DNA from 3 places in the Kitasatospora sp. NPDC088548 genome. Region 3 is predicted to be linked to each of the others. Evidence: riboswitches for the same ligand, from Rfam matches in the RefSeq annotation. Region 3 holds a riboswitch; each other region holds the start of a gene.
What was found. Region 3 has a riboswitch for thiamine pyrophosphate ahead of ACIP82_RS31550 (purine-cytosine permease family protein). Riboswitches for the same ligand answer to the same signal wherever they lie in the genome.
Positions count from the first base shown of each region.

Region 1: it holds a riboswitch for thiamine pyrophosphate, as region 3 does, so the genes downstream of both, thiO (glycine oxidase ThiO) here and ACIP82_RS31550 (purine-cytosine permease family protein) in region 3, are expected to answer to the same signal.
Region 2: it holds a riboswitch for thiamine pyrophosphate, as region 3 does, so the genes downstream of both, thiC (phosphomethylpyrimidine synthase ThiC) here and ACIP82_RS31550 (purine-cytosine permease family protein) in region 3, are expected to answer to the same signal.

Region 1 is NZ_JBIVMI010000022.1:34,015-41,129, reverse strand. Features, by position in the region: gene ACIP82_RS25755 (polyprenyl synthetase family protein) at 1-186, shown strand, start outside; gene thiE (thiamine phosphate synthase) at 243-890, opposite strand; gene ACIP82_RS25745 (Rv2175c family DNA-binding protein) at 890-1,255, opposite strand; gene ACIP82_RS25740 (FAD-dependent oxidoreductase) at 1,364-2,560, opposite strand; TPP riboswitch at 2,667-2,779, shown strand; gene thiO (glycine oxidase ThiO) at 2,774-3,958, shown strand; gene thiS (sulfur carrier protein ThiS) at 3,955-4,164, shown strand; gene ACIP82_RS25725 (thiazole synthase) at 4,167-4,964, shown strand; gene pknB (Stk1 family PASTA domain-containing Ser/Thr kinase) at 5,068-6,840, shown strand; gene ACIP82_RS25715 (molybdopterin-dependent oxidoreductase) at 6,851-7,115, opposite strand, start outside.
Region 2 is NZ_JBIVMI010000012.1:123,678-130,792, reverse strand. Features, by position in the region: gene ACIP82_RS17655 (hypothetical protein) at 1-107, shown strand, start outside; gene ACIP82_RS17650 (DUF5994 family protein) at 134-607, opposite strand; gene ACIP82_RS17645 (CBS domain-containing protein) at 762-1,295, shown strand; gene ACIP82_RS17640 (hypothetical protein) at 1,797-2,255, opposite strand; gene thiC (phosphomethylpyrimidine synthase ThiC) at 2,385-4,202, opposite strand; TPP riboswitch at 4,198-4,332, opposite strand; gene ACIP82_RS17630 (hypothetical protein) at 4,486-4,692, shown strand; gene ACIP82_RS17625 (flotillin family protein) at 4,796-6,289, shown strand; gene ACIP82_RS17620 (DUF5326 family protein) at 6,432-6,632, opposite strand; gene tenA (thiaminase II) at 6,816-7,115, opposite strand, start outside.
Region 3 is NZ_JBIVMI010000031.1:106,445-113,559, reverse strand. Features, by position in the region: gene ACIP82_RS31565 (peptidoglycan-binding protein) at 112-1,104, opposite strand; tRNA gene ACIP82_RS31560 (tRNA-Ser) at 1,332-1,419, opposite strand; gene ACIP82_RS31555 (S1C family serine protease) at 1,480-3,345, opposite strand; TPP riboswitch at 3,601-3,750, shown strand; gene ACIP82_RS31550 (purine-cytosine permease family protein) at 3,839-5,245, shown strand; gene ACIP82_RS31545 (glycerophosphodiester phosphodiesterase family protein) at 5,327-6,151, shown strand; gene ACIP82_RS31540 (ATP-binding protein) at 6,545-6,919, shown strand; gene ACIP82_RS31535 (DUF5926 family protein) at 7,067-7,115, shown strand, end outside.

The DNA of each region.
Region 1 (7,115 bases), on a different contig from region 3:
ACCGAGGAGGTCACCCGGCTGCGCGCGCTGGTGGAGCGCAGCGGCGCGCCCGGGCTGGTGGAGCGGCGGATCGAGGAGCTGATGCGCCAGGCGCTCGGCGCGCTGGAGGCGGCGCCGCTGGCGGACGAGCAGGCCCGCGAGGTGCTGCTGGCGCTGGCCGAGGCCGCCACCGTCCGCAAGTACTGACCGGTACCGGGGGTACGGCGGGCGGGTACGGGCGGACGGCGGCGGGCCCGGCGGGGTCAGGCCCGCAGCCGCCGGGACAGCTCGGCGGCGGCCGCCCGCGGGTCGTCCGCGCCGGTGATGGCGCGCACCACCACGATCCGGCGGGCGCCGGCCGCCAGCACCTGGTCCAGGTTGCCGAGGTCGATGCCGCCGATGGCGAACCACGGCCGGTCGGTGTCCCGCGCGGCCGCGTACGAGACCAGGCCGAGGCCCGGCGCGTGGCGGCCGGGCTTGGTCGGGGTCGGCCAGACCGGCCCGGTGCAGAAGTAGTCCACGCCGGGCTCGGCGATCGCCGCGTCCACCTCGGACTCGGCGTGGCAGGACCGTCCGATGATCACGTCCTCGCCGAGGATCGCCCGGGCGGCCGGCACCGGCAGGTCGTCCTGCCCGAGGTGCAGCACGTCGGGGCGGGCGGCGTGCGCGACGTCGGCGCGGTCGTTGACGGCCAGCAGCCTGCCGTGGCGGCGGCAGGCGTCGGCGAAGACCTCCAGGGCCGCCAGCTCCTGCCTGGCCTCCAGGCCCTTGTCCCGCAGCTGGACGATGTCCACCCCGCCGGCCAGCGCCTCGTCCAGGAACTCGGCGAGGTCGCCCTGCTCGCGGCGGGCGTCGGTGCACAGGTAGAGCCGGGCGTCGGCGAGCCGCCGGCGCGGGGTGTCCGCCGCCATCAGATCAGCATCGCCTGGGCGCGGCGCTTCACCTCGGTGCCGCGGTTCTCACACAGCGCCTGGATGGGGCTGCCGGGCAGCGACGGGTCCTCGGTGAAGAGCCACTCCAGGATCTCCATGTCGTTGTACCCGCAGTCGCGCAGGACGGTCAGGGTGCCCGACAGGTGCTTGACCAGGCCCTGGCCGTCGATGAACGCGGCAGGCACCTGCAGCGACTTGTTCGGGCCGCGCCGGACCGCGATCAGCCCGCCGCTGCGGACCAGGTCGCGGACCTCGGTGACCCGCACGCCCCACTGCTCCGAGATGTCGGGCAGGTACATCCACTCGGAAACGAGGGTTTCAATCTTGCTTTCGATCTCACTCACGCCACCAGACTGCCACCTCCACGGCCCGCCGCGCACCACTCACCACCCGCCGCACACCCGTCACAGGTCCGTCGAGCACCGGGGCGGCCGCCTGCGGGCCCCGCCGCGCTACCCGGCGAGCGCCGACTTCAGCGGCACCGCGGGGTCCGCCGCCAGGGCCGGGTCCAGCGCCGTACCGCGCTCGATCAGCCGGCGGCCCTGGGCGAGGTCGCGCGGACGGTCCACCGCGAGCAGGGCGCGCGGCACACCGTCGCGCAGCCAGAGCACCGACCAGGACGGCTCCCCGGGTGAACCGCGCCACAGCGGCTCGTCACCGGCCCCGTGCCGCCCGGCGTACTGGACCATGCGGCCGAACTGCTCCGACCAGAAGTACGGCACCGGATCGTAGGGCGCCTGCGCGCCGAGAACGGCGGCGGCCGCCGCCGCGCCGGACTGCAGCGCGTGGTCCCAGTGCTGGACGGCCAGCCGGACGCCGGAGCGCGCCGACGGATAGCTGACGCAGTCCCCCGCGGCGAAGACGCCGGGCAGGCTGGTGCGCAGCCGCTCGTCCACCAGGACGGCACCGGCCGCGTCCAGTTCGACGCCGGAGCCGGCCAGCCAGCCGGTGGCCGGCCGGGCGCCGATCCCGACCAGCACCTCGTCGGCCGGCAGGTGCGAGCCGTCCGCCAGCAGCACCGCGCCGGGCTCCACCGCCGCGACCCCGACGCCGCAGCGCAGGTCCACCCCGGCCTCGGCGTACCAGGCGGCCATCGCCCGGCCGATCCCGGCGGGCAGCGCGCCGGGGACGGGCGCCGGGCCCATCTCGACGACCGTGACCTCGCACCCCGCCGCCCGGGCGGCGGTGGACACCTCGGCGCCGATCCAGCCCGCGCCGACCAGCACCAGGCGCAGGCCCGGCCGGAGCAGGGCACGCAGCGCCAGCGCGTCGTCCAGGGTGTGCAGCAGGTGCGCGCGCTCGGCGCCGGGCAGGGCCCGCGGGGCGGCACCGGTGGCGATCACCAGCGTGCCGTACGGCAGATCGCCGGCGTCGGTGTGCAGCACCCCGGGGGTGAGGCCGGTGGCGCGGCGGCCGGTGAGCAGTTCGACGCCCAGGTCCGCGAAGTCGAGGTCGAGGGTGGTGGCATCGGCCTTGCCGAGCAGCACCTCCTTGGAGAGCGGCGGCCGGTCGTACGGCGCGTGGGGCTCCTCGCCGACCAGCACGATCCGCCCCCGCCAGCCGCCCTGCCGCAGCCCCGCGGCGCACTGCGCCCCGGCCAGCCCGGCCCCGACCACGACCACCTGATCCGTCCCGCTCAGCTCTGCCACGCCGTCACTGTACTCAGCGGCGGCCGTCCGTCCGGGCCCCACCCGGGCTCGGGTCCACCCCTCGTACGCGCCTTCGGCCGGGGCGGGACGCGGAGTTAAGGTGGTGGCACCAATTCACGGGAGCCCGGCGGACCGGGCTGAGAGGCGGGCTGACACGGCCTGCGACCGTCCGAACCTGATCCGGGTCATACCGGCGAAGGGAGAGCAGCGACTTTGACACGCTTGGCCAAGGGCGCGCATGCCGACGTCCTGGTGATCGGCGGGGGCATCATCGGCCTCGCCGTCGCCTGGCGCGCGGCCCGGCGCGGGCTGGGGAACATCGTGGTGATCGACCCGGCGCACGGCGGCGGCGCCGCCCGGGTCGCGGCCGGCATGCTCGCCCCCGTCACCGAACTCCAGTACGGCGAGGAGCCGTTGCTCCGCCTCGGGATGGCATCCAACGAGCGCTATGCCGCCTTCGCCGCCGAACTCACCGAGGCGAGCGGCGGCCAGGACACCGGCTACCGCCAGTGCGGCACCGTCGCCGTCGCCCTGGACTCCGACGACCGCGCGGAACTGCGTGAACTGCACGCCTTCCACCAGCGGCTCGGCCTGGACTCGCACTGGCTCACCGGCCGCGAGGCCCGCAGGCTCGAACCCATGCTCGCCCCCGGCGTCCGGGGCGGTCTGCACGTCACCGACGACCACCAGGTGGACGGCCGCCGACTGGCCAGGGCGCTGGTCCTCGCCTGCGAGCGGGCCGGCGTCCTGCTGCACCGCGCCGAGGCCACCGAACTGCTGGTCGAGAACGACCGCGCGGTCGGCGCCCGGCTGGACACACTGGAGACCGTCACCGCCGACCGGATCGTGCTCGCCGCCGGTCCGCACAGCCACCGGCTGCCCGGCCTGCCCGAGGGCGTGCTCCCCGCGATCCGCCCGGTGAAGGGGCAGATCCTGCGGCTGCGGGTGCCCGAGCCGTACCGGCCGTTCCTCTCCCGCAACGTGCGCGCGGTGGTGCGCGGCCGGCACCTCTATCTGGTGCCCCGGGAGAACGGCGAGCTGGTGATCGGTGCCACCAGCGAGGAGCAGGGGTACGACACCACCGTCACCGCCGGCGGGGTGTACGAGCTGCTGCGCGACGCGCACGAGCTCGTCCCCGGCATCACCGAGCTGCCCCTGGTGGAGACCTCCGCCGGACTGCGCCCCGGCTCCCCGGACAACGCCCCGCTGATCGGTCCGACCGCCCTGCCCGGCCTCGTCGCCGCCACCGGCCACTACCGCAACGGCGTGCTGCTCACCCCGGTGACGGCCGATCTGGTCGCCGAGTACCTGGCCACCGGCGAGACGCCCGCCCTGGCGGCGCCGTTCACCCCCACCCGCTTCTCCCCCGCCCGCTCCACCACGAAGGCCCCCGCATGAGCGAGATCGCACTGACCGTCAACGGCGAGCCCCGGCAGGTGCCCGCCACCACCACCCTCGCCGAGGTGGTGGCCGCGCTGAGCGCCGCCAACTCCGGCGTCGCCGCCGCGCTCAACGAGACCGTGGTGCCGCGTGGTTCGTGGCCGCGGACCCGGCTCGCCGCGGGTGACCGGGTCGAGATCCTCACCGCCGTCCAGGGAGGCTGACCATGGCGGACGACCTGCTGGACATCGCCGGGACCACGTTCGGCTCCCGGCTGATCATGGGCACCGGTGGCGCGCCCAGCCTGGAGATCCTGGAGCAGGCGCTGCGGGTCTCCGGCACCGAGCTCACCACGGTGGCGATGCGCCGGGTCGACGCCACCACCCAGGGCTCCGTCCTGGACGTGCTGGTCCGCAACGGCATCCGGGTGCTGCCCAACACGGCCGGCTGCTTCACGGCCGGCGAGGCGGTGCTGACCGCCCGGCTGGCCCGCGAGGCGCTCGGCACCGACTGGGTGAAGCTGGAGGTCATCGCGGACGAGCGGACCCTGCTGCCCGATCCGATCGAGCTGCTGGACGCCGCCGAGACCCTGGTCGACGACGGCTTCACCGTGCTGCCCTACACCAACGACGACCCGGTGCTGGCACGGAAGCTGGAGGACGTCGGCTGCGCGGCGATCATGCCGCTGGGCTCCCCGATCGGCTCCGGCCTGGGCATCCGCAACCCGCACAACTTCCAGCTGATCGTGGAGAGCGCCCGGGTCCCGGTGATCCTGGACGCGGGCGCCGGCACCGCCTCGGACGTGGCGCTGGCGATGGAGCTGGGCTGCGCCGCGGTGATGCTGGCCTCGGCGGTGACCCGCGCCCAGGACCCGGTGCTGATGGCCGACGCGATGCGGCACGCCGCCGAGGCCGGCCGGCTGGCGTACCGGGCGGGCCGGATCCCGCGCCGCTTCCACGCCGAGGCCTCCTCGGCCATGGCCGGCCGGGCCGACCTGGACACCCGCGAGCACCCGGCGTTCTGACCCGGGCGCGCCGGGGCGTGTCACAAGCCGGGCACAGAGGCCCCGGGCGCGGTGTCGCCCGGGGTCCCGCCCCGGCCCGCGCCACTAGAATCACCGGGTGGACATGGCATTGCACGACCCGCTGATCGGTACCCTGCTCGACGGCCGGTACCGGGTCGAGCAGCGCATCGCGGCCGGCGGGATGTCCACCGTGTACCGGGGTACCGACACCAGGCTCGACCGGGTCGTGGCCCTCAAGGTGATGCACCCCTCGCTCGCCGGGGACGACGGCTTCACCGGCCGGTTCATCCGCGAGGCCAAGGCGGTGGCCCGGCTGGCGCACCCCAATGTGGTCAACGTCTTCGACCAGGGCGCGGACGGCGGCACCGTCTTCCTCGCGATGGAGTACGTGCCCGGCCGCACCCTGCGCGACCTGCTGCGCGACTGCGGCGCGCTCTCCATCCGGGCCGCCCTGGACATCCTGGAGCCGGTGCTGGCCGCGCTCGGCGCCGCCCACCGGGCCGGTCTGGTCCACCGGGACGTCAAGCCGGAGAACGTGCTGATCACCGACGACGGCCTGGTCAAGGTCGCCGACTTCGGCCTGGTCCGGGTGCTGAACACCGCCGACGGCGCGGCCACCTCCACCACCGCGACCGCCGGCACCGTCCTGGGCACCGTCTCCTACCTGGCCCCCGAGCAGATCCGCCCCGGCGCCGGGACCGACCAGCGGGTGGACGTCTACGCGGCCGGCATCCTGCTGTACGAGATGCTCACCGGCCACCGACCGCACACCGGCGAGAACCCCGTCCAGGTCATGTACCGCCACCTGCACGAGGACGTCCCCGCGCCGTCCCTGGCCGTCCCCGGGGTCGGCCCCGAGCTCGACGCCATAGTGGCCGGCGCCTGCGCGCGCGACCCGAAGGCCCGCCCGTACGACGCGGTCGAGCTGCTGGCCGCCCTCCAGCGGGTACGCCGCACGCTCACCCCGGCCCGGCTGGACGCCGAGCCGCCCGCCTCCACCCGGCCCAGCCCGCAGTACCCGACCAGCGAGCCGACCTCGGTGATCCGCCCCGCGGCCGGTCCCGCCGCCCCGGAGACCGAGCGCACCAGCGTGCTGGACGTCCCGCCGGAGCTGATGGACCAGTTGCTCACCGAGCCCCGCCCGTACGACGAGCCGGCGCCGGTGCGCATCCGGCGCCCGGGCCCGCTGCGCCGGCTGCCGCGCACCCCGCTGATCTGGGCCTCCGTGCTGGCGGTCCTGGCGCTGCTGGTCGGCGGCACCACGTACGCGCTCTCCGGGGCGCTGTACGGGACGGTGCCGAGCGTGCTCGGCAAGGACCGCGCGGAGGCGCAGCGCATCCTGGACGGCGTCGGCATGCACGGGCGCTTCACCGAGGTGTACAGCGAGACCGTCCCGGCCGGGCAGATCATCTCCTCCGATCCGGGGGTGGGGGCGCGGGCCCGCAAGAGCGACGCCGTCGCCGTCTCCGTCTCCCGGGGTCCCAAGCGGATCGCCGTGCCGGACGTCACCGGGAAGTCCGCCGAGCAGGCCGCGGCCGCCCTCTCCGGCGTCCAGCTGGCCCGGGGCGGCGTGACCGAGACGTACGACGACACCGTGCCGGAGGGCTCGGTGATCAGCAGTTCGCCGGCGGCCGGGCAGCGGCTGCCGGAGAACACCCCGGTCTCGCTGGTGGTGAGCAAGGGCATGGTGCCCGTTCCGGACGTGACCGGGATGTCCAAGGACGACGCCGCCAAGGCGCTCCAGGCCGCCGGGTTCGCCATGCAGAGCAGCGGCGTCAACCTGTTCGGCACCGGCAAGGTCTCCAGCCAGTCCCCCGCCGCCGGCGAGCGCCGCCCGCAGCACACGGTGGTGACGGTCAGCTTCCCGTTCCTCTAGAGGATGTCCGTCAGCGCAGCGGGCCGTCGCCCGGTTCCTCCTGGTAGGAGTAGCGCTGCTGCCGCCAGGGGTCGGCGAGGTTGTGGTAGCCGCGTTCCTCCCAGAAACCGCGGCGGTCGGCCCGCATGTACTCCACCGCCCTGACCCATTTGGGCCCCTTCCAGGCGTACAGCTGCGGGACGACCAGACGGACCGGGAAGCCGTGCTCGGCGGTGAGCGACTCGCCGTTGCGGTGGGTGGCGAAGACCGTCCGGGGGTCGGCGAAGTCGGCGAGC
Region 2 (7,115 bases), on a different contig from region 3:
TCACCGACCCCGAAGGCCGCGAGCCGCGTACCGCCGCCTTCACCACCCCCGACTTCACCGGCCCCGGCTACACCCCGCCGGCCTTCACCGGCCCCGACGACGTCTGAGCGGCCAACACCCGTCCAGCTACGTGCTACTGACCCGTGTTCAGCCACCGAACCGGCCGGCCGAGCAGCTCGGCCGCCGGGGAGTGGTTCCCCGGCGCCGACGCCCCCGCCATGGCGGCGGCGGCCGTACCCGGCTCGGTACCGGGTGGCACCACGAGGAGGAGGAAGTGGTCCTCGAAGCCCCGGGTGAGGCTGATGGTCTCGGCGCTGGCGGGGAACCAGCCGATCCGGACCGATTGACCGTCCACGGTGACCGACCGGGGGATGTGGTACCAGGCCGAGGTGGACAGGCCGACCCGGAGGATGGGGCCCAGATGGACACTGAGCGCGGTGATCAGGTCCGGCAGCTCGGCCCGGGCGTCCTTCGTGCGGGGCCACCACGCGCCGTCGAACATCCCGCTGCGGGACATCGTCGGCTCCAGCACCAGCCGCGGCAGCAGGGGAACACCGGGGACGGACCACGGCCCCGGGGCGGAAGGAGTGGGAAGCCGAATCGGCATCATCAGGAGCCGCCCGTCCGGTCCGGAAAGAGGACCGATCATGACCCAGGGCGACACCAATGTGGGTACCGGTGTGCGACATGTCCTCGGTTGCCTCCCACGGTACTCCGCGCCGGCCCGCCCCCGGGCCGACCTGGCCCGGAGTAGCCTGGACATGTCCAGGGCACCCCGCATCCCGGTCACCTTCTCCGGCCTCGTCCTGGACGAAGGACCCTTCCGGGCGGCCGCCCTCGCCGCACCGGAGTCAGGCACCGGTGACACCGTGACCACCCACTCCACGAAGCCGACAGGCCTTCGCCACGACCTCACAGTCGCCGACGCGATGGAACCGTTCGAGTACCAGATCCCCGACGACAGCACCGTCGACCAGGCCGACGACATCCTCCGCAGCGCGGGCGTCCCCTACCTCCTCGTCCGTGACCACAACGGCCGCTGCGAAGGCCTGGTCACCCGGACGGGACTCCACCCGTTCCTCGCCCCGCCCTGGTACACCGAACTCACCCCGGTCAGCAGCACCAGGCACCAGCGCGGCCCGTTCGCCTGGCCGACCATGACCCTCTCCACGGCCGCTGTCGCGATGCGGATCAAGCACCTGACCGTCTGGCCGGTCATCGACGACGACGGCTACCTCCTCGGCATCCTCACCGCCGACCGGGTCGCCGGCCTGATCGAGACCACCCTCCGCTGAGCGGCGCACCACCCGAACGCCGTACCGGTCACCGGAGCACCCTCCGTCGCGTCAGTCCGGCGGGCGGGAGGCCGAAGGTGACGGCGGTGGAGCCGTCGCAGCGTTCCGACTTGCCGTGAGCTGCTGGACCGCACTCACGCAGGTCAACGCAAGTCAACAAGGCGCTGTTCCGGAAGGCCGGTACGGCCTCGCGGAACAGCGCCCGTCAGCTGACGCGTCAGTCTGCCGGCGGGAGGTTGACCCGCTGGCAGACTGGGCGTTCACCTCTGTCAGGGCTAGTGCCGTCGGCGGGGTGCGGCTCGTCCGCTCCGCCTCATAAAAATGAGGAGTGAGCCTCCCAAGGCAATGGCAGCCGCCGAGCCGACCGCAATGCCGATCGATCCGCCAGGGCCGGTGGCAGCCAGTACGTGCTCCGACTCCTTCGGATGCTGAACGGGGACACCCTGCTCGTGACCACCTGGAGCGTTGCCGTGGTTTCCCTGGAACACGCGGGCTCGGTGATCACCTGAACACCCTGATCATGGACAGGTCGACCGCTCGGTTGATCACGTGGGAGAGGCTGAACGTTCCGTTGATCCTCGCCTCATGCGCGAGCCACCCGACATCGACGGGCGCCGTCTCCTGTCCCAGCGGATGGGTGAATCCGGTGACGACCCAGCGACCCCCGAGCGGAGAGGACGCGTCGACCAGCCAGTCCCAACGGGCCCCGTACGCACTGATCAGGAACTCGGCGGCGAACAACATCAGCAGCGAGTGCGCCCTGGCCCACTCGTCCTCGGACAGTTCCGGGTAGGTCGCCCACTCGGCGAGTTGGTCTCCGACGATGCGGGAGGCCGTACCCGGATCGGTCTGCATCAGGTCCTCGCGCTCACCGATGGTGGTCAGCGCCCCTCGCGTGTACTCACGGCATTCCACCGCCCAGCCAGCGACATCGGGCTCACTGTTGCTCTGCTGATTCATGGCGGCATCAGTATCAGAGCAGATCACCAGCCCGCCGGCCACCCTTCCTCCCTGGAGCAGCCGCACGCCGAAGCGCTGCTCCGGGAAAGCCTCCCGGCTTCCCGGAGCAGCGCAGCCGGCGGGGCGACGTCAGTCCGCCAGCGGCAGGTAGACCCGGTTGCCCTGGGCGGCGAACTCCTCGGACTTGGCCTTCATGCCCGCCAGGGCCTCGGCGTCGAACTCGGTCTCCACGGCACTGGAGCCCTCGCCGTGCTCGGCCCGGATCTTTTGACTGATCTTCATCGAGCAGAACTTCGGGCCGCACATGGAACAGAAGTGGGCCGTCTTGGCGGGCTCCGCGGGGAGGGTCTCGTCGTGGAAGGCGCGGGCCGTCTCCGGGTCGAGGGCCAGGTTGAACTGGTCCTCCCAGCGGAACTCGAAGCGGGCGTCGGAGAGGGCGTCGTCCCAGGCCTGGGCGCCGGGGTGGCCCTTGGCGAGGTCGGCGGCGTGGGCGGCGATCTTGTAGGTGATGACGCCGGTCTTCACGTCGTCCCGGTTGGGCAGGCCCAGGTGCTCCTTGGGGGTGACGTAGCAGAGCATCGCGGTGCCCCACCAGGCGATCATCGCGGCGCCGATGCCCGAGGTGATGTGGTCGTAGCCGGGGGCGACATCGGTGGTCAGCGGGCCGAGGGTGTAGAACGGCGCCTCGTCGCAGATCTCCCGCTGGAGATCCATGTTCTCCTTGATCTTGTTCATCGGGACGTGGCCCGGGCCCTCGATCATCACCTGGACGTCCTTGGCCCGGGCGATCCGGCCGAGTTCGCCCAGCGTCCGGAGTTCGGCGAACTGCGCCTCGTCGTTGGCGTCGGCGATCGAACCGGGCCGCAGGCCGTCACCGAGCGAGAAGGTGACGTCGTAGCGGGCGAGGATGTCGCAGAGCTCCTCGAAGTTGGTGTGGAGGAAGTTCTCCCGGTGGTGCGCCAGACACCAGGCGGCCATGATCGAGCCGCCGCGCGAGACGATGCCGGTCTTGCGGCGGGCCGTCAGCGGGACGTACCGCAGCAGCACTCCGGCGTGGACGGTCATGTAGTCCACGCCCTGCTCGCACTGCTCGACGACGGTGTCGCGGTAGACGTCCCAGCTGAGGTCCTCGGCCTTGCCGTCGACCTTCTCCAGCGCCTGGTAGAGCGGCACGGTGCCGATCGGCACGGGGGAGTTTCGCAGGATCCACTCGCGGGTGGTGTGGATGTTGCGGCCGGTGGAGAGGTCCATCACGGTGTCCGCGCCCCAGCGGGTGGCCCAGGTCATCTTCTCCACCTCCTCCTCGATCGAGGAGGTGACGGCGGAGTTGCCGATATTGGCGTTGATCTTCACCAGGAAGTTGGTGCCGATGGCGGCCGGCTCGACCTCGGGGTGGTTCACGTTGACCGGGATGACGGCCCGGCCGCGCGCCACCTCGGAGCGGACGAACTCCGGCGCCAGGCCCTCGCGCAGGGCGACGAACTCCATCTCCGGGGTCACGATTCCGCGCTTGGCGTAGCCGAGCTGGGTGACTGCGACGTCGCCGCGGCCGCGCAGGGGGCGGCGCGGGCGGCCGGGGAAGACGGCGTCCAGGTTCTTCAGGTTTCCGCCGCGCGGCGAGGTGTGCTTGATCCCGTCGTCCTCGGGGCGGGCCTCGCGGCCGTCGTACTCCTCGACGTCGCCGCGCTGGCGGATCCACGCGTCGCGCAGCGCGGGCAGGCCGCGCCGTACGTCGGGCTCGTACGCCGGGTCGGTGTACGGCCCGGAGGTGTCGTAGAGCGGGACGCTCTTCTCGTTGGTGAGCACGACCTCGCGGTACGGAACGCGCAGGTCGGGGCGGGACCCGTCGCGGTAGGCCTTGCGCCAGGCCGGGGTCGGATAGCCGGTGCCCGCGCTGCTGACGGCGGCGTTCTGGGCAGACTGCGGCTGTGCATCAAAAGTGGTCATCAGACCTTCAACTCCCTACGCCGGCATTACCCGGTCAGGTTCCTGCGGTCGGCGCAGCGTTCGGCACGTCCAGCGACGTCCCGGTCAGCGCCCTCTCAGCCCGGTGCTCCGAGCTCCCGTGTCCGCAGGCGGTATTGCCCGCGCATGACGTCCAACACCGTAGCGAGCCGATCGCGGCTGGTCCAGAGGGGGTCGGTGCCCGGCGATTCGGCCGGCGGGCCCACCGGGGGAGCCCGGCCCGGCAGACTGGCAGTCACACGGGCAGGCGACGAGGGAGGCCGTAGTGGTCGGAAGCACAGGGCGGGTCACCGGTCCGGTCGGAGCCGGTCTGGTCGGCGAGGTGATGGTGCACGTCAGGGAGCGCCAGGGGACGGAGGCCTTCCTGGCCTACCTCGCCGTACCGGGCGACCGGCTGTCGGTCGGCACACCGGTGGTGGTGGTCGAGTACCACCCGCCCCGGACCGTCTATGTGGCACCGGTCTTCCCGTGACACGCTTGTGACAGCCCGTCACGTCACTTCCCTTTCCTTCGAGTTGCCCTGAGCGGACAATCCGAACCGGCGCATCTCATGCGCCGTAAGGGGGAGTTGAACCATGGTGCTCATCATCGCGGGGGCCGTCGTCGCCGCGCTGGTCTTCGGGATCACGCTCTTCAAACTCATGTGGCGGGTGGCGGAGCCCAACGAGGCTCTGATCATCTCCGGCTCCCGGCACCGGACCGAGGGGGTCGGCGACGGTCTGGGCTTCCGGATCGTCACCGGCCGCGGGACCTTCGTCACGCCGGGCCTCCAGGGTGTCCGCCGGCTCTCACTGGACCTCAACGAGGCCGAGCTGAACGTCGAATGCGTCACCTCACAGGGCATCCCGGTCCACGTCAAAGGCGTGGTGATCTTCAAGGTCGGCGACGACGAGGTCTCCATCGCCAATGCCGCCCGGCGCTTTCTCGACCAGCAGAAGCTGATCAGCCAGCGCGTCCACAACGTCTTCGCCGGCCACCTGCGCTCGATCGTCGGCGGGCTCACCGTCGAGGACATGATCAGGGACCGCGAGCGGCTCACCGGGGAGACCAGGGCCGCCTCCGGGCTGGAGATGGAGAAGCTCGGGCTGATCATCGACACCCTGCAGATCCAAGAGATCATCGACCCCACCGGCTACATCAAGAACCTCGCCATCCCGCACGCCGCCGCCGTCCAGCGGGACGCCCGGATCGCCCAGGCCGAGGCCGACCGGATGGCCACCGAGGCGGAGCAGGAGGCCGCCGCGCGCAAGGCCGAGGCCACCCGCAACAGCCAGATCCAGCAGTCCGCCTACCAGGCCGAACGGGACACCGCCAACGCCCGCGCCGAGCAGGCCGGACCGCTCGCCCAGGCCGCCGCCCGGCAGGAGGTGGTCGTCCAGGAGACCAAGGTCGCCGAGCTGGAGGCCCGCCGCAAGGAGCAGCAGCTGCAGATCGACGTCCGCAAGCCGGCCGACGCCAAGGCGTACGAGACCCGCACCAGGGCCGAGGCCGACCGCGACGCCCGGATCTCCGCCGCCCAGGCGCAGGCCCAGGAGACCGAGCTGAAGGCGGCGGCCGAGGCCGGCCAGGTCAAGATCGCCGCCGCGGCCGCCGCGGAGGCCACCAAGCTGCGCGGGCTCGCCGCCGCCGAGGCGACCAGGGCCACCGGGGAGGCGGAGGCCGCCTCCGCCGAGGCCCGCGGTCTGGCGGACGCGGAGGCGACCCGGGCGATCGGGCTCGCCAAGGCCGAGGGCATCCGGACCCGGGCCGCCGCCCTCTCGGAGAACCAGGAGGCCGTGGTGGCACAGGAGTTGGCGGAGAAGTGGCCGGACATCGTGCTGGCCGCCGCCGAGTCCTTCGGCAATGTCGAGCACATGATCCTGCTGAACGGCGCCGACGGGGTGGGCGAGCTGTTCGCCAAGGCCCTCACCATGGGCGGCACCGGCCTCGGCCTCGCCCGGCAGCTGCTCACCACCATGCACGGTCCGGAACAGCCGGCGGCTCCGGCGCCGGGGCCGGTCCAGCAGGTGCCGATCGAGGACCGCGCGGTGACGGAGGCCCGGGTCCGACGGTCGGCGGACGACAGCTGACGGATGACAGGTAACGGATGACGACTTTCAACATTCGTTTTCTGTTATCTGTTATCTGTTAGTTGTCGGTTGTCCGCCGCCACCAGAACGACCGGCGCCCGCACCCCACGCAGGGGGTACGGGCGTCCGGGGTCCGTACGGGTCAGCTCTTGGCGGCCTTCTTCACCAGGATCACCACGGCGGCGGCGATGCCGACCACCACCAGCAGCTTGATGACCACGCTCAGCAGGGCGCCGACGACGCCGAACACGAACCCCACGATGTTCCAGGCCAGGATCAGCACCAGCACCGGGACGACGATGTTGCGCACCCAGGAGGGCAGCGACTTCCAGAACTCAGCCATGTCCGTTCCTTCTCTCCCCTCGGGGCCGGCTGCCGTCCGGTGCCGCATCCCGTTTGCTTTCGATACTTCGATCGTACGGGGCCGCAAGTGCCGGAACGAGAGCCAACGGCCCGGAGAGAACCCCGAGATCACCCCGACTCCGACCCCCGGGGGCTCCCCTGAGGATCAGACCGGCCAGGAGGATCAGACCGGCCACGTCTCGCCACGCCAGGCGGCGTCCCAGAACATCCACTCGTAGCGCGAGGTGGTGGTGAAGTGCTCGACCACCCGGCGGCGCTCCGCCGGGGAGATCTCCTCGCCGAGCCGGTCGGTGAGCGCCAGCACCCGCCGCACCACGGCCTGGAACGTCTCGTCCCCGTAGGTCGCGATCCACTTCGCGTAGAGCGGGTCGGGGGAGCCCTTGGCGAGCAGTTCGTCACCGACCCGGGCATAGATCCAGTAGCAGGGCAGCACCGCGCCGACGGCCTCGGCGAAGGAACCGCC
Region 3 (7,115 bases):
CGTGACGTCGAACCCGCGCCGCCGGCCGAGCACTTGGAGGCTGCGTTGACCGGGGATCCCGTTCGCGTCCGCGCCCGAGTAGCCGAGACTGCGCTGGAAGGCCGCGTACGCCTACACCGTCCTGGTGCCGAGCGAGCCGTCCACCCAGCGCTGCTCCAGGTACCCCTCGTCGGCCAGCGCCTGTTCGACGATCCGCACCTCGGGTCCGTACGTCCGGTGGCCCTGTTCGGCGCCGGGGTCGGTCCGGGCGGCCGCGACGATGTGCGCCACCGAGACGCGCCGGGGCGAGGGCAGCGTGCCGAGCAGCCGGCGCAGCGAATCCTCGCCCGGCACGCCGTCCGCGGCGGCCCCCGCGTAGCCCAGACTGAGCTGGTAGTCCTGGTAGTTGAGGGTGTCGGCGTCCCGCCAGTCCTCGTCCGGACCGGCCGTGTAGTGCGAGCCGTGCCCGGACGCCACCAGCGCGTCGCCCACCTGCCGGACCTGCGGGCCGTGCGCGCCGTACCCGTACTCCAGGCCGTTGATGGTCACCCGGTAACGGGCCGGCCCCGGCGTCGACCGGGACGGGGGCGGCGGAGCACCGCCCGCGCCGGCCACGATGCCCGGCAGGACGAGACCGTGGAACTGCTGCACCCGGGCGTCGCCGGGGCAGGCGGTGCCACCGTCCGACCACTCCGGGAAGAGCCGGTGAAAGCCGTAACCGGGGTCGTCGGCGGTGCGGCAGACCCGCAGCGGGATGCCGTGCCGCTGGTGCAGCCAGACCCCGACCGCGATGAACGTCCCGATCTGCGCGGCCGTCCACGGATCGGTGTGCTGGTCGTTGCTGGCCGACTCGATGCTCACCGCGCCGGTGCCGTCCGGCCGGTGGTTCGCGGCCATGTTGGCGTCGGCCCGGGTCTGGGTGCCGATGTACTGGGCGATGCCGCCGTCGTAGCCGACCCCGAAGTGCGACTCCAGGCTGGTCGAGTCCCGCCAGTACTCGTAGATGCGGCGCGGCGTCCAGGGCGCCGCCATGCTGTGAAAGATCACCTGCGTCGGCACGATCGCCGGCTGCGCGTCCGACTCGGGCTGAAGCTCCATCTTCTCAGCGCCGGGGTACCAGGCCATCCGTGTCTCCTCGCCGGGCCCACTCCCAGGGCAGTCCGCCCCTTACCCCCGGCACACGCCCCCTCGCCGCACCCACAAGGACGCCCCCACCCCAAACCCCCCGTTCAGGTGAACCCGCCGCCCCCGGCCCACGGTCGGCCCACCGCCTCCACCCCGGTGGAAAACGCGAAGGGCGGGCGTCGGCCTGGGGCCAACACCCGCCCTGAGCAGGCGGTTTCTCCTACCAGCGGAGAGCGTGGGATTCGAACCCACGGTGACGGGTCACGCCACGACAGTTTTCAAGACTGTTCCCTTAGGCCGCTCGGGCAGCTCTCCAGGCGGAGGTCAGCCTAACGGGTCCGGCGGGGTTCGGTGCACAGGGTTTCGGGGACGGGGTCAGTCGCCGACGCGCTCGGTGAGGGTGACCTTGGTGTTGAAGGTCTGGCCGTTGCGGGTGTACTCGACGTCGACGGTCTCGCCGGGCTTGTGCGTCCAGATCTTGCTGACCAGGGCGGGGCCGTTCTCGATCGGGCTGCCGCCGAGCTTGGTGATGACGTCGCCGGGCTTGAGGCCCGCCTTGTCGGCCGCGCCGCCGGGGGTGACGGCCGGGGTGCCCTGGATGTCGCGGGTCTGGATCTGTGCGCCGTCGCCCTTGTAGTCGTCGTTGCGGAGGACGTCGAGCTTGGCGTAGACGGGCTTGCCGGTCTTGATCAGGGTCTCGGCGACCCACTTGGCCTGGTTGATCGGGATGGCGAAGCCGAGGCCGATGCTGCCGGCCCGGCCGGTGCTGGAGGCGTTGGACTGGATCGCCGAGTTGATGCCGACCACCGCGCCGCTGGAGTCGAGCAGCGGGCCGCCGGAGTTGCCGGGGTTGATCGAGGCGTCGGTCTGCAGGGCGTTCATGTACGAGGACTGGGCGCCGGTCTCGTCGCCGGAGGCGACCGGGCGGTCCTTCGCGCTGATGATGCCGGTGGTGACGGTGGACTCCAGGCCGTACGGGGCACCGATGGCGATGGTGGAGTCGCCGACGTTGACCTTGTCGGAGTCGGCCAGCGGAAGCGGGGTCAGCTTGTCCCCCTTCGGGGGGTTGTCCAGCTTGACCACGGCCACGTCGTAGCCCTCGGCGCGGCCGAGCACGGAGGCGTTGTAGGAGCTGCCGTCGGCGAACTTGACGGTCAGTTTGCCGCCGTTGGAGGCGGGCGCCACCACGTGGTTGTTGGTGAGGATGTGGCCCTCGGTGTCGAAGACGAAGCCGGTGCCGGTGCCGGACTCGCCGTTGCCCTGCGCCTTGATGGTGACGACGCTGGGCAGCGCCTTCTGCGCGATGCCGGCGACGGAGCCGGGGGCGGGCTCGTTCTTCTCCGGGCTGTTGGCCTGCACGGTGGTGCTGCGGCGGTCGTTCGCGGAGCTGGCGCTGTTGTCGTTGCGGTCGGCGATGGTCACGCCGAGCGCGCCGCCGGCCACACCGGCGACCAGGGCGACGGCGGCGATCAGGGCGACCAGGCCGCCGCGCTTCTTGCGCGGACCGCCGGGGCCGGACGTACCGGGGTACTCGGGTGGGTAGCCGAGCGGGCCGCCGGGGTGGCCGGGACCGCCGGCGCCGCCGGCCGAGGAGTCGTGCGGGCCCCAGCCGCCGAGCGGCTGGCCCGCGCCGAAGGGGTGCTGCTGCGCGGGCGGGCCCGCCGGGGCGCCGTACGGGTCGTGGGCTGCGGCGGGCGGGGCACCGTACGGGTCGTGCGCCGCGGCGGCCGGGGCGCCGTACGGGTCGTGCGCCGCGGCGGCCGGGGCGCCCGTGGTGGCGTACGGGTTGACGGCGGGCGCGACGGGCGCCGTCGGCAGGGCCGGTGCCTCGGCGAGCGCCGTGGCGGGCGCGGCCGGCGGCCCCGCCGGGGCGGGCGGCACGACCGGCGGCGGGGCGTCGATGTACCCCGGGCCGGGGTGGCCGGCCTCGACCGGGGCGGGCGCGGACACGGGAGCGTCGGCAGCCGCGGCCGCGGCGGGTGCCTCGGCCGGCGCCGGGGCGCTGATCTTGCTGAACGCCAGCGTCGGCGTGGATCCGCCGGCCGCCGGAGCGGCGGGCGCGGCGGGCACCGCCGGTGCCACGTCGGTGGTGGTCCGGTCGGCGGGCGCCTGTGCGGGGGTGGCAGCGGCGGACGCGGACTGCTGCGCCGGACCGTCATGAGCGGGACCCACCACCCCCTGGCCGCCGGAGGGCTGTTCCCCCTGCGGCCCGGTGGACCCAACCTCGCGCTCGGTGCTCACGGACGACCTCCATAGCTGACAGGACCAAGAAGCATAGTTTTTCGCACACTCGATTCGATTGCCGTAAGGACCCTTCTGAAGAAGTCATAAGAATCCTTAGCCAGGCCCGACGGCCCCGTCCGGAAACCCGGCCGAACGCCCCCGAACCACCACCCCCACCGGCCGCTCGCCCACCGCCGCCGGATGTCCCTCGCGGCCGGGGCGCCCAGCGCCTGGCCTTGGCGTTCACCCCCGTGCCGGTTAGCCTGTCGCTCACAACTGACACGCGGGAGCTTGGACCTTCCCAGGCTGAGAGTGCGCTGGTCGACCGTACGCCACGACGTCCGTGGGCGGACCGTCGAGGGGGCGCTGACCGCCGGAACCTGTCCGGGTAATGCCGGCGTAGGGAGTATCGGCCATGCCGCCTGCTTCGCCATCCTCTTCTTCGGGCGCGCCCGCGTCCAAGGGTTTCTCCGAACCGTCCACGACCGTTCACTCCGACGCCGGTCCCCCCGTGCCCGGTTCCGCCGCCGTGCCCGGCTCCCCCACCGCGACCGGTGCCGCCGCGGCCACCGCCGTCCTGGACCGGCCGGACCGGTCCGAGCGGGTCGAGGCGCCGCTCGTCCTGGACACCGAGCCGCCGCGCACGCTCCGCTTCCGCGACCACTTCGCGCTCTGGATGAACCTCGGCGTCAGCCTGATCGGCTTCACCACCGCCGCCACCGTGCTGGGCGCGCGGGGCAGCGAGCTCTCCCTGGCCGCCGCCGTGACCGCGATCGCGGCCGGGACCGTGGTCGGCACCGCGATGCTCGGTGTGGCCGCCCTGATCGGGGCCCGTACCGGCGCACCGGCGATGGCGAACCTGCGCGGGCTGTTCGGGACGAAGCTCTCGTACGTGCCGACGGTGCTGAACATCGTCCAGTGCGTCGGCTGGGGCGTGTACGAGCTGCTGGTGATCGCGATGGGCGCGCAGACCGTCGTCCACACCGAGGGCTACCGCTGGGCCTTCGTCCTGCTGGCGGGCGCGCTGACCACCGCGCTGACCATCTGGCCGCTGGGCTCGATCGCGGTGCTGCGGCGGTTCGTCGCCGGGGCGGTCGCGGTCGCGATGGTGTACTTCACCGTCCAGCTGGGCCGGCACGGCGTGCCGGACCCGGGCGCGGGCAACTGGCACGGCTTCCTGAAGGCCACCGACGCGATGATCGCGGTGTCGATCTCCTTCGTGCCGCTGGCCGCCGACTACACCCGGCACTCGCGCACCCCGCGCGCCGCGTTCTGGGGCAGCTTCTCCGGCTACACCGTCGCCCAGGTCTGGTGCTACGTGCTGGGCCTGATCGCGCTGCTGCAGTCCGGCGGCGACCCGGACCGGATCTTCGACTCCTTCCTGGGCGTCTGGGCCGGCTGGGCGTTCCTGCTGGTGCTGGTCCTGCGCGAGACGGACCAGTCCTTCGCCAACGTGTACTCGACCGCGATGTCCGTCCACAACCTGCTGCCCAGGGTGGACCGCCGGGTGCTGACCGGCGGGACCGGGCTGCTGATCACGGTGCTGGCCCTGCAGATCACCGAGTTCACCGACTCCTACTACGCCTTCCTGGGCCTGATCGGCTCGGTGTTCGTGCCGATGTTCGCGGTGCTGGCGGTCGACTACTTCCTCGGCGCCGGCCGGCGCGGCTGGAACCTCTCCGCCGACGCGCCGTCCCGCCGGCTGATGCTGCTGCCGTGGGCGCTGGGCTTCGTCGTCTACCAGCTGATCGCGCCGACCGCGATCGCCGGCTGGTGGACGGACTTCTGGACCTCCGTCCAGGGGGCGCTGCACTTCACCCCGCAGGAGTGGACCTCGGCCTCGCTGTTCGGCTTCCTGGTGCCGGCCCTGGCCACCTGGGCGCTCACCCCGCTGACCCGCCGGGACGCGCGGGACTGATCCGCCCCCCACGCGAAGACGGCCCCTCAGGTTGGGGCCGTCTTCGTTTTCGCGTCACTTCCGCCGCCTATCGTGGGACGTGTGACCAGCCCCGACCTCCCCCCGGCGGCGGCGCGCACCGCGCCGTCCGTCCAGGTGATCGCCCACCGCGGATCCTCGTACGCGCTGCCCGAGCACACGCTCGCCGCCTACCGGCGGGCGCTCACCGAGGGCGCCGACGCGGTCGAGTGCGATGTCCGGGTCACGGCCGACGGACATCTGGTCTGTGTGCACGACCGCAGGATCGGCCGGGTCTCGGACGGCCGCGGCACGGTGTCCGCGATGACGCTGGCCGAGCTGGAGGCGCACGACTTCGGCGCCTGGAAGACGGGCGCACCGAGCGCGGACCCGGAGCTGCGGGGCGTTCTGCGGCTGGAGAGCCTGCTGGAGCTGGTCGCGGACTGCGGACGCCCGGTGGACCTGGCGATCGAGACCAAGCACCCGGTCCGTTTCCGGGGCCGGGTGGAGGCCGAGCTCCTGCGGATGCTGGACCGGTTCAAGATCACCGGAGACCCCGCGGACGGCCGCCCGCAGGCCCGGATCATGAGCTTCTCCGCGCTGGCGCTCGCCCGGGTGGCCGCCACCGCGCCGCAGTACCCGAGGGTGTTCCTGTTCGAGCGCGGCCTGCCGCTGCGGGGCCGGCTGCGCCCGGGCGCGACGCTGCCGGGCGGGGCCGGGATCGCCGGGCCCGGCATCGAGCTGGTGCGGGCCAGGCCGCGGCTGGTGACGCGACTGCGCGAGCTGGGCCACCAGGTGCACGTCTGGACCGTGGACGAGCCGGCCGACGTGGAGCTGTGCCTGGAGCTCGGGGTGTCGGCGATCATCACCAACCGCCCGGCCGAGGTCCTCGCCCAGCTCGGCCGGTGAACCAAACCTGCTGCCGACAATTTTTGCCGGAAATTATGCGTTTTCACGACGGAGGGTGAGCACGGAATCACCTGCCGCCCACCCTGGGTCGCGCGGTTTGAAATGTCCGCGCGGGATCGCCCCGCAGTCGTTTCCGACGCATTACCAAGGGGCATCCATCCCTCGGCATACGCTGAAGGAGGTCCGGGGGTGGCGTTGATGGTGGCGCGTGAAGTGCCGACTTCATCGACCATGGCAGTGCCGCACGGCCCAGCGAGTGTCGGGGTCGCACGGCGCCGACTGCGTCGAGATCTGGGCGACCGGGAGATACCCGAACCGGTCATTGATGATGCTGTTCTGATCCTTTCCGAACTGCTGAGTAATGCCTGTCGCTATGCGCGGCCGCTCGGGCCATTGCCCGCGCTCGGCCGCAGCGCCCGGGCGGAGGTCGTGGACCAGGTGCTCGTCGGGGTCCCCACCGCGGGCCAGGGCGCCAGGACGGCCGCGCACCCACAGCCGGACGGCGGCGACGGCGGGGTCCTGGTGCGCTGGCAGATGCACGCGGACGGGATCCTCACGCTGGAGGTCACCGACGGCGGGGCGCAGACCCGCCCGACGCCCGCCGGCCCGTCCCTGACCTCGCGCGGCGGCCGCGGCCTGAGCATCGTCGGCCAGCTGGCCAGCGACTGGGGTGTGCGCGACGCTCCCGGCGAAGTGACGGTGTGGGCGGCACTGCCCGCCCGGGCCCGCCACGCCCGACGGACCGGCGGTGATGCCCGCAGCGCCTGAGCGGGCCGGACCCGCCCGTCCGCGCGCCCCCGCGCCCCGTCCGCGCGCGCCGCCACCCACGCCCCGCCCCGACGTGTGTCCACGCGCCGGGGGAACGTCAGTAGGCTGCCCGGAGCACAACACAACCGTCCCCGGGAGAGCCGCACCATGGGCAAGAAGGCCGCCAAGAAGGCGCCGCAGCGCAGCCAGTCCACCA